Regions from separate parts of the Streptomyces sp. NPDC098789 genome, predicted to be linked through region 1. Evidence: predicted binding sites of a transcription regulator. Region 1 holds the regulator's gene; the other holds the start of a gene.
The links. Region 1 encodes HspR, which represses chaperone genes until heat shock. Its sites were predicted from a motif close to TTGAGNNNNNNNNNCTCAA; they were not measured.

Region 1 (5,128 bases):
GCATGTCCCATGACGTACTCAACCCGACGGCCGACTACCTCGCCTTCTGGCAGGAACGGCACGTCTGCACGCTGACCACCCCGCGCCCCGACGGAAGTCCGCACGTCGTGCCCGTGGGCGTGACGTACGACCCGGAGGCCGGGGTGGCGCGGGTGATCAGCAACAAGCACAGCAAGAAGATCCGCAACGTCCTGGCGGCGGGGCCGGAGGGCGTCCGGGCCGCGGTGTGCCAGATGGCGGGGCGCCGCTGGGCGACGCTGGAGGGGCGCGCCAGGATCCTCGACGACGAGGCGTCGGTGGCCGAGGCGGTGGAGCGCTACGCGCAGCGGTACGGACGCGTCCCGTCGCCCAATCCGGACCGGGTCGTCCTGGTGATCACGCTGGAGCGCGCGATGGGCCGCGCCTGAGGGGCGGAGCAGGGGTGTGCCCCTCGGGCGGGCGCGGGCGCCACTGATTTATTCGGGCCAATTCCGGAACGTTTCCGGTTCAAGCACTGGACGCGAGCAGCACAGCGGCGCCATCGTGTTCAGGTTCACGATGGCGCCGCTGTGTGGGGGAAGCGCCTGAGCGATCTGCGACGACGGGGGAATCGCTTCAGGCACTGCGGGGGGTGGCGGTAGTGACATCGGGTTCGAAGAGCTGGTGATCGCGCTGATCAAGGTTGACGAAGACCATTCCGTACCGCACCTCGCAGCGGACGGGCTGCGGCGCGCCGCGCGGGCGGCGCAGGCAGCGGTAGGCGCGGACGTCCTCGTCCTCCTCGCGCACGACAACGATCGGCTGGCCGAAGAGGGTGACCATCAACGAATCGCCAGTGTGGGGGATGGCCGTGACGAGATCGATGAACTGCCATCCGGACCGGTACGCAGATGCCATTTCGCGACGGAAGTCGCGGTCGTCGGGGGTCATGAGGACACCGCCTCGGGGTGAGAGGTCCAACCGGTGTCACCTTCGGATCCGGAACCTTGCGGTGAGTCGGTCCAGCCCGTGTCGTCCTTCAGAGCCACCGGTGCGTTGGTCCAGCCGGTGTCGAACGATGTTCCTGCCGGCGCCATGGTCCAGCCTGTGTCATAGCTGGCCCTAGCGCTCCCCGCGTCTGTGTCGACGGCGCTGAGTGCACCAAAAACCGCAACGGCGGAGAAAACAACGGCAAGCGCCGAGCGAAGCATTCTTTTGTACATGGTCGGCTTCGTCCTCACTTGATGGAATCCTCTCCCCCGCGTGTCCGACGATGGCTCATTCAGGCACGTCACTGCCACAGGGACGATGCATCATGTTCTTGCATGTTCAGGACCCTGGGGGGTGGAGATTTGCCCAGAAGCGGCACAAACGAGACACATCCCCACCCCGTCACGTCTCTGTGCGACGAGGGAGCACGGCTCTACGCGGCAGCGCTCAGCACGGGCCGTATCGCAAGGGGAGAAGTTGAAAATGCTCCCTGCCTGCTTGAATTCGCTCTTCTGCAGCCCGATCCGGACGACGCGAACCAGCTGCGTCCGGTTCCCCCATCCGTCGCATTGGCCCAACGTCTCCACCCGATTGAACGTGAGATCCAGGACCGCCGACGCAGCGCTGTAGATCTCACCGACGCTTTCGAGCCGTTCCTTACCATCAGTGCCCAGAGTCCCGCCAACACTCACGCCATCACCGTGCTGGAGGGATTCGAGCGGATCAACGCGGCGCTGAACCTGGCGACGGCCGAATGTCACACCGAAGTGCTGACCGTCCAGCCCGGCGGCGCCCGGCCCTCGCTGGCCCTGACCCAGGCACTGGAGCGCGACGCCCCGCTGATCGACCGCGGGGTCAGCATACGGACGCTCTACCAACACACCGCGCGGCACAGCCAGGGCACGCTGGCCTACGTGGACCGGATCTCCGCGGGCAAGGTGGAGATCCGTACGCTCGAAGAACTGATAGAGCGCCTGATCATCTTCGACCGCACCGTGGCCTTCATCCCCGCCAGCGACGACCGGCGGGTGGCGCTGGAGCTGCGGCACCCGGGTCTGGTCGAGTACCTCATCAAGGTCTTCGAGCAGCTCTGGCGGCGCGCTGTGCCCCTGCGCCAGGAAGTGACGTACCGGCACACCCCCGAGGGGATCTCCGGCGTCCAGCGCTCCATCGCGCAGCTCCTCGTCGAGGGGTACGTCGACGAGGCCATCGCCCGGCGGCTCGGCATGAACGTACGGACCGCCCGCGCGCACATCGCGAAGCTGGCCACCGTCCTGGGCAGCGGGAGCCGCGCGCAGCTCGGCTTCCTCATCGCGCAGTCGGGGATCCTCGACGGACCGGGCGCCCTGCCGGGCGGCGGCGGGCTCACCGCCGAACACGACCCGGACCCGGACCTCGACCCCGACCACCTGGTCTGACCGGACCGGCCGGTCCGGCCGACCTGACGGACCGGCCGACCTGACGGAAAACGCGTGCGGGCCCCGCCCCCTGGTGGGGGGCGGGGCCCGCGACGGTCCCTGCGTGCGCGGATCAGTCCAGCGGCCGCTTGGGCCGCCAGACGACCAGGGCGCTGCCCGGCTGCGGCGGCTGGTACGGGACCAGGTCGCGCCGGTACGAGGCGTGCACCTGGGCCTCGCGCTGGCGCAGCACCGCCGCCGCACCGTCCACAGCTGTGGACAGCTCGGCGACGCGCTGCTGGAGCGCGGCGACCTGGTTCTCCAGCTCGATGATCCGCTTGATGCCCGCCAGGTTGATGCCCTCGTCCTGGGACAGCGCCTGCACCGTGCGGAGCAGCTCGATGTCCCGGGCCGAATAGCGGCGCCCGCGCCCGGCCGTCCGGTCCGGGGAGACCAGGCCGAGGCGGTCGTACTGGCGGAGGGTCTGCGGATGCAGGCCCGAGAGCTGGGCGGCCACCGAGATGACGTAGACCGGGGTCTCGTCGGTCAGCTGATAGGGATTGCGTCGGCGGCCGTCCATGTCATGCTCCCTTCGCGGACTCGAACAGGATGGAGCGCGGGTCCTCCGAGGCCGTGGCGTCGCGGAACGACTCCAGTGCCTCGCGGGCCTTGTCCGACAGCTCTGTCGGGACGGTCACTTCGACCGTCACCAGCAGATCGCCGCGGGTGCCGTCCTTGCGGACCGCGCCCTTGCCACGGGCGCGCATCGTGCGCCCGTTGGGGGTGCCCGGCGGCAGCTTCAGCGTCACCGCGGGGCCGTTCAGCGTCGGCACCTTGATGTCGGCGCCCAGGGTCGCCTCGGCGAAGGTGACGGGGACGGTGACCGTGAGGTTGTCGTCCCTGCGCCCGAACACCGGGTGGCTGTCCACGTGCACGACGACGTACAGGTCGCCGCCGGGACCACCGCGCTCGCCCGGAGCGCCCTTGCCGCGCAGCCGGATCCGCTGGCCGTCGGAGACGCCCGCCGGGATCCGGACCTGCATGGTGCGTGAGGAACGGGCCCGGCCGCTGCCCTTGCAGACGTCGCAGGGGGTCTCGGCGATCAGGCCGCGGCCCTTGCAGTCCGCGCAGGGGTCGGTCAGCGAGAAGCCGCCGCCGCTGCCGCGCGAGACCTGCCCGGTGCCGACGCAGGTCGGACACACGCGGGGCGTGCCGTTCTTGTCGCCGGTGCCCGAACACGCCTTGCAGGGAGCCTGCGAGGACATCCGCAGCGGCACCGTGGCCCCGTCCACCGCCTCCGTGAAGGAGAGGGTGACCTCGGACTCGATGTCCTGGCCGCGGCGCGGCTGGGTGCGGGTGCCCGCACCGGGGCCCGCGCCACCGCGGTTGAACAGGCCGCCGAACACGTCGCCCAGACCGCCGCCGAAGCCCCCGGCGCCCGCTCCGCCGCCGCCCTGGGCGCCTCCGAAGAGGTCGCCCAGGTCGAAGTTGGAGAAGCCGCCGCCACCGCCGGGACCGGGGCGGAAGCCACCGTTCCCGAACAGCGCGCGGGCCTCGTCGTACTCCTTGCGCTTCTTGCTGTCACCGAGGACGTCGTGCGCCTCGGAGATCTCCTTGAAGCGCTCCTCGGCCGCGGAGTCACCCTTGTTGGCGTCCGGGTGGAACTCGCGGGCGAGCTTCCGGTACGCCTTCTTGATCTCGGCCTCGGTGGCGTCCTTCGGGACACCGAGGACCTTGTAGTAGTCCTTCTCGACGAAGTCCTTAGTGCTCATCCTCGGTGGCCCTCCTCTCGTGACGTGCTGACATCAGACCTTCAGCCCTTGTCGGGCCCGTCCGTGTCCGTGCCCTGCTCGGCCGCGTCCTCGGACTTGGCCGGAGCGGCCGCGCCCGGCTGGGGCTCGGCCACCGCGACGCGCGCGGGACGGATCGTACGCTCGCCGATCCGGTACCCCGGCTGCAGGATCGCCACGCAGGTCGTCTCGGTGACGTCCGGCGCGTACGAGTGCATCAGGGCCTCGTGGATCGTCGGGTCGAAGGGCTCGCCCTCCTTGCCGAACTGCTGCAGGCCCATCTTGGCGGCGGCCGTCTCCAGCGATTCGGCCACCGACTTGAAGCCACCGAGCAGTTCGCCATGCTCCCGCGCCCGACCGATGTCGTCCAGCGTCGGGAGCAGTTCGGTCAGGAGGGACGCGACCGCGATCTCCTTGACCGCGATCCGGTCCCGCTCGACCCGGCGGCGGTAGTTCTGGTACTCGGCCTGGAGCCGCTGGAGGTCCGCGGTGCGCTCGCCGAGCGCGGTGCGGGCCTGGTCCAGCTGGGCCAGGAGGGCGGTTTCCTTGCCGAGCGAGTCGGCTGCTCCTGCGTCCCCGGCCGGGGCCGCCTTCTCCTCCTTGGAGGAGTCGGCGGCCTTCGGCTCGGCTGCGGCGTCGTCCGCCCTGTCGCCGGTGGGGACTTCGGGCTTCTCGTCGAAGCCCGGGGTCTCCTCCGACATCAGGCAGCGCCACCCTTCGGCTTCTCGTCGTCGACGATCTCGGCGTCGACGACGTCGTCGTCGGCCTTGGCCTGACCCGCGTCACCGGTCGGCGCGCCACCGGCGGCCTGGGCGCCCTGGGCGTCGGCGTAGATCGCCTGGCCGAGCTTCTGGCTGACGGCGCCCAGCTTCTCGGTCGCGGTGCGGATCTCGGCGGAGTCCTCGCCCTTGAGCTTTTCCTTCAGCTCGGCGATGGAGGCCTCGACCTCGGCCTTGACGTCGGCCGGGACCTTGTCCTCGTTGTCCTTGACGA
Region 2 (5,128 bases), on a different contig from region 1:
GCGCCCCGCCCGCCCCTCCCCCGACCCCCGCCCGACCCCCGGCGGACCGGACATCCCGGGCAGACTGTCCGCATGCGCATCGACCTCTCCTCCGCCCCCGGCAACCCGGAACGCCCCAACGAGGACTGGCTGTCGGCCGCGTTGCCCACGTCGGGCGGCGGTGGCGTGCTCGTCGCGCTGGACGGGGTCACGCCCCCGGGCGGCGATGTCGGCTGCGGGCACGGCGTGCCGTGGTTCGTGGCCCGGCTCGGCGGACACCTGACCGAACTGTCCGGATCGCACGGGGACATGCCCCTCGACGGGGTGCTCGCCGAGGCGATCCGCCGTACGGCCGACGCACACCGTCAAACCTGTGACCTTTCTCACGTCCGCACGCCGCAGGCGACGGTGGTCGTGGTCCGCTGGGACGCGGAGTACGTCGAACACCTCGTCCTGTCCGACTCCGTGCTGCTGCTCCGCGGACCGGAGGGCGGGGTGACGGCCGTGCTGGACGACCGGCTCGACCGGGTGCCCGCCGAGCTCCTGCGCTCGGAGGCCGCGACCGACGTGCTGCGCAACGCGGACGCGCCGGGCGCCTTCTTCACCGCGGCCGCCGACCCGTCGGTGGCCGCCCGGGCGGTCACCGGCCGGACCCCGCGCGCCCGGGTGGTGGCGCTGGCCGCGCTGACGGACGGCGCGAGCCGCTGGACGGACACCTTCGGGGCGGGCGACTGGGCCGACTGCCTCGCGGTGCTGCGCAAGGAGGGCGCCGGGGCGCTGATCGACCGGGTCCGCGCGCTGGAATCCGCGGCGGCGGCCGCGGGCGGCCGGGTCCGCTCGAAGGTCCACGACGACGCCTCGGCGGCCTACGCGGAGCTGTGAGCCCGTACGGAACGGACCCGTACGGAACGGACCCGCGCGGAGCCGTGGGCCCGCGGGCGGGTCACTCGGCCTCGGCGCCCTGGTTCAGCTGGTTGAGCAGTCGGGCCAGCTCCGCGACCTCGCCGCGGTCCCAGTCCGCGAGCTTGCGCATGTACTGCTCGCGGCGGGCGTAGCGGACCCGCAGGAAGCGCTCCCGGCCCTCCTGGGTGAGGTCGACCAGGAAGGCGCGGCCGTCGGCCGGATCCTGTTCGCGGGCCACCAGCCCGAGGGTCTCCAGGGCGCGCAGCTGGCGGCTCATGGTCGCCTTGCCGACGCCGAAGTAGACGGCGAGGTCGGTGGCCCGCTGGCGGCCGGCCGCTTCGAGGCGGGTGAGCAGACCGTACGCCGCCGGTTCCAGCTCCGGGTGCAGTGCCCGGGCCATCTCGCCGGAGGAGGCGCGGGCCCTCCGGAGGAAGACGGACAGCTCCCGCTCCAGCGCGAGGAACTCCTGGTCTTCGCTCCCGTGCACGTACTGCTCCCATCGAAGGTGTGGAACACCAGTATCGAGCAGCGGATCGCGCGACGGCCCGGGACCCCGTCGCAGCGGGATCCCGGGCCGTCCGTCCGGTCAGGCGGCGACGACCACCGGCTCCGCCGCGGCCGACAGGGCCAGCTCCAGCACCTGGCGCACGTCCGTCACCGGGTGCACCTCCAGCCGCTCCAGCACCTCGGCCGGTACGTCGTCCAGGTCCGCCTCGTTCCGCTTCGGGATGATCACGGTGGTGATCCCGGCCCGGTGCGCGGCCAGCAGCTTCTGCTTGACCCCGCCGATCGGCAGCACCCGCCCGGTCAGCGACACCTCGCCGGTCATCGCCACGTCCGTCCGCACCTGGCGGCCCGACAGCAGCGAGGCCAGCGCCGTGGTCATCGTGATGCCCGCGCTCGGGCCGTCCTTGGGGACCGCGCCCGCCGGGAAGTGGATGTGCACGCCCCGGTCCTTGAGGTCGGCGACCGGGAGCTCCAGCTCCGCGCCGTGCGAGCGCAGGAAGCTGAGCGCGATCTGCGCCGACTCCTTCATCACGTCACCGAGCTGGCCGGTCAGGGTGAGCCCCGCGGCCCCGGTCTCCGGGTCGGCCAGCGAGGCCTCCACGAAGAGCACGTCGCCGCCCGCGCCGGTCACGGCGAGGCCGGTGGCCACACCGGGGACGGCGGTGCGCCGCTCGGCCGGGTCCTGGCCCGCCTCGGGCACGTGGTGCGGTCGCCCGATCAGGCCCCGCAGATCGTCCGCACCGATCCGGAAGGGGAGCTCGCGCTCGCCCAGTTCGTGCTGGGAGGCCACCTTGCGCAGCAGCCGCGCGATGGACCGCTCCAGCGTGCGCACGCCCGCCTCGCGGGTGTACTCGCCCGCCAGCTTGCGCAGCGCGTCCTCGCCGAGGGTGACCTCCTCGGCCGCCAGTCCGGCCCGCTCCAGCTGCCGGGGCAGCAGGTGGTCCCGGGCGATGACGACCTTCTCGTCCTCGGTGTAACCGTCCAGCCGGACCAGCTCCATGCGGTCCGCCAGCGCCTCCGGGATCGCCTCCAGCACATTGGCGGTGGCGAGGAAGACCACGTCGCTGAGGTCCAGTTCGACCTCCAGGTAGTGGTCCCGGAAGGTGTGGTTCTGGGCCGGGTCCAGGACCTCCAGCAGCGCCGCCGCCGGGTCGCCCCGGTAGTCGGAGCCCACCTTGTCGATCTCGTCCAGGAGCACCACCGGGTTCATCGACCCGGCCTCCTTGATGGCCCGCACGATCCGGCCGGGCAGCGCGCCGACGTACGTGCGGCGGTGGCCGCGGACCTCGGCCTCGTCCCGTACGCCGCCCAGCGCGACCCGGACGAACTTGCGCCCCATGGCGTGCGCCACGGACTCGCCGAGCGAGGTCTTGCCGACCCCGGGCGGCCCGACCAGGGCCAGCACGGCCCCGCCGCGACGGCCGCCGACGACGCCCATGCCGCGCTCGGAGCGGCGCTTGCGCACGGCCAGGTACTCCGTGATGCGGTCCTTCACGTCGCTCAGCCCGGCGTGCTCGGCGTCCAGGATCGCGCGGGCGCCCTGGATGTCGTACTCGTCCTCGGTCCGCTCGTTCCAGGGCAGTTCCAGCACGGTGTCCAGCCAGGTGCGGATCCAGGAGCCCTCGGGCGACTGGTCGCTCGCCCGCTCCAGCTTCTCGACCTCCTTGAGGGCCGCCTCGCGGACGTTCTCGGGCAGGTCGGCCTCCTCGACGCGGACGCGGTAGTCGTCGGACTCCTCGCCCTCCTTCTCGCCGTTCAGCTCGCGCAGTTCCTTGCGCACGGCCTCCAGCTGGCGGCGCAACAGGAACTCGCGCTGCTGCTTGTCGACGCCTTCCTGCACGTCCTTGGCGATGGACTCGGCCACGTCCTGTTCGGCGAGGTGGTCGCTGAGCATCGTGACGGCGAGCCGCAGGCGGGCGACGGCGTCGGCCGTCTCCAGCAGCTGGAGCTTCTGCTCCAGGGTCAGGAACGGCGAGTAGCCGGAGTTGTCGGCGAGGGCCGAGACGCCCTCGATCTGCTGCACCCGGTCCACGACCTGCCAGGCGCCGCGCTTCTTGAGCCAGCTGGTGGCGAGCGCCTTGTACTCCTTGACCAGCTCGGCGACGGCGCCGGGCAGCGGCTCCGGCACCTGCTCGTCGACGGTCTCCCCCTCCACCCACAGGGCGGCCCCCGGCCCGGTGGTACCGGCCCCGATCCGGACCCGGCCCCGGCCCCGGATCAGCGCCCCGGGATCCCCGTCGGACAGCCGCCCCACCTGCTCGACGGTGCCCAGCACACCGGTCCCGGCGTACTTCCCGTCGACCCGCGGTACGAGCAGCACCCGTGGCTTCCCGGTCCCGGCGGCGGCCTGGGCCGCTTCCACGGCACCGCGCACCTCCGAGTCGGACAGGTCCAGCGGAACGACCATCCCCGGCAGCACGACCTCGTCGTCAAGCGGCAGCACGGGCAGAGTGAGCGTTACGGACGTCGAAGCCATGATTTTCCCTCCGGCAGCGAAGTTGAGCTATGCCGACTCAATGCTTGTGCGCCGCCCAATGTTCCCCAACCTCCGTTCGCCCGGGGCGAACGCGTCCGGCCCTCCCCGGACCCGGGGCCGTTGTCAGTGGTCGGTCCTACCCTTCGCGCATGAGCATCCTCGGGAGCTACGTCCGGCTGGCCGTCGACGAGCTGGAGCGCGCCCGGCGCGATCCGGCCTGGGTCGAGGCGTGCCTGGGGGCGCGGTCCGAGGAGACGCACGGGGCGCTCGGGGCGGGATGGACGGGCGGGGAGCGGTGGTGCAGTACCGGTACGGCCTGGGACGCCCTCGGGTTCCTGACCCGGCGCCTCGGCTTCCCCGTCGACATCGCGCACGGCGAGGAGGCGCTCCCCTGGAGCGGGTCGGAGGGCGCCGGGGCGGGGGCGGCGGCGTGGAGCTACGGGCCGCCGCGCTGCCTGACGCCCGGGCAGGTGCGGACCGCCGCCGCGGCCATGGCGGCGACGGGCGGCGAGCGGCTGGTGGGCGGCGTCGGCCCGGCCGACCTGGCCCGGGCCGACGTCTACCCGGTGCACGCCTGGGAGGGCGGGGCGTCGCTGGAGGGCGTCGTGGCCCGCTACGAGGAGCTGCTGCCCTTCTTCCGCGCCGCGGCGGCGGACGGTGACGCGCTGCTGGTGTGGCTGTCCTAGGAGCTCGTCCAGGAGTTAGTCCAGGAATTGGTCCAGGAATTGGTCCAGGAGTTCGTCTAGGAGGCCGTGATCTTCACGTCGCCCGAGCTGGTCGTCACGGTCAGGCGCGCCGCGGCCGCCGCGTCCGTCGGGACGCTCACCTCGCGGTCGCCGGAGCTGGTGCTCACGCCGACCCGGTAGGGGCCGCCGGGCACGCGCAGGGTGACGTTCCCCGAGCTGGCCTGCGCCGTCACCGAGGAGGGCGCCCGCGTGAAGTCGAGGTGGGCGTCGCCGGAGCTGGAGCTCACCTCGGCGCCCGGCCCGCCCAGTGCCGTACCGGTGATCTCGCCGGAGGAGGTCGAGACGCGCAGCGCCCCGGCGATCCGGTCGGCCCGTACGGATCCGGAGCTCGCCTCCAGGTCGGCCTCCGCCACGCCCGTCACCTTGATGGAGCCGCTGCTCGTGCCCAGCTTCACCTTGGCCGCGGCCGGCACCTCCAGCCGGTAGTCGACGTAGCAGGAGGTGCCGTCGCCGCAGTCGTCGGTGAAGGTGAGGGCGCCGGCGGAGACCCGCTGGCCGGGGCGCGGCGCGGTGTCGC

Region 2: lon (endopeptidase La) is a predicted target of HspR. The motif match lies at 3,888-3,906, and genes of this name have one in related genera.

What each region holds. Positions count from the first base shown of each region.
Region 1 is NZ_JBIWAJ010000007.1:47,983-53,110, reverse strand. Features, by position in the region: gene ACIQWR_RS16615 (pyridoxamine 5'-phosphate oxidase family protein) at 3-407, shown strand; gene ACIQWR_RS16610 ((2Fe-2S)-binding protein) at 595-909, opposite strand; gene ACIQWR_RS16605 (helix-turn-helix transcriptional regulator) at 1,284-2,366, shown strand; gene ACIQWR_RS16600 (heat shock protein transcriptional repressor HspR) at 2,479-2,925, opposite strand; gene dnaJ (molecular chaperone DnaJ) at 2,927-4,117, opposite strand; gene grpE (nucleotide exchange factor GrpE) at 4,159-4,836, opposite strand; gene dnaK (molecular chaperone DnaK) at 4,836-5,128, opposite strand, start outside.
Region 2 is NZ_JBIWAJ010000001.1:457,015-462,142, reverse strand. Features, by position in the region: gene ACIQWR_RS02340 (hypothetical protein) at 73-861, shown strand; gene ACIQWR_RS02335 (MarR family winged helix-turn-helix transcriptional regulator) at 923-1,369, opposite strand; gene lon (endopeptidase La) at 1,469-3,865, opposite strand; gene ACIQWR_RS02325 (DUF1877 family protein) at 4,015-4,551, shown strand; gene ACIQWR_RS02320 (DUF4097 family beta strand repeat-containing protein) at 4,608-5,128, opposite strand, start outside.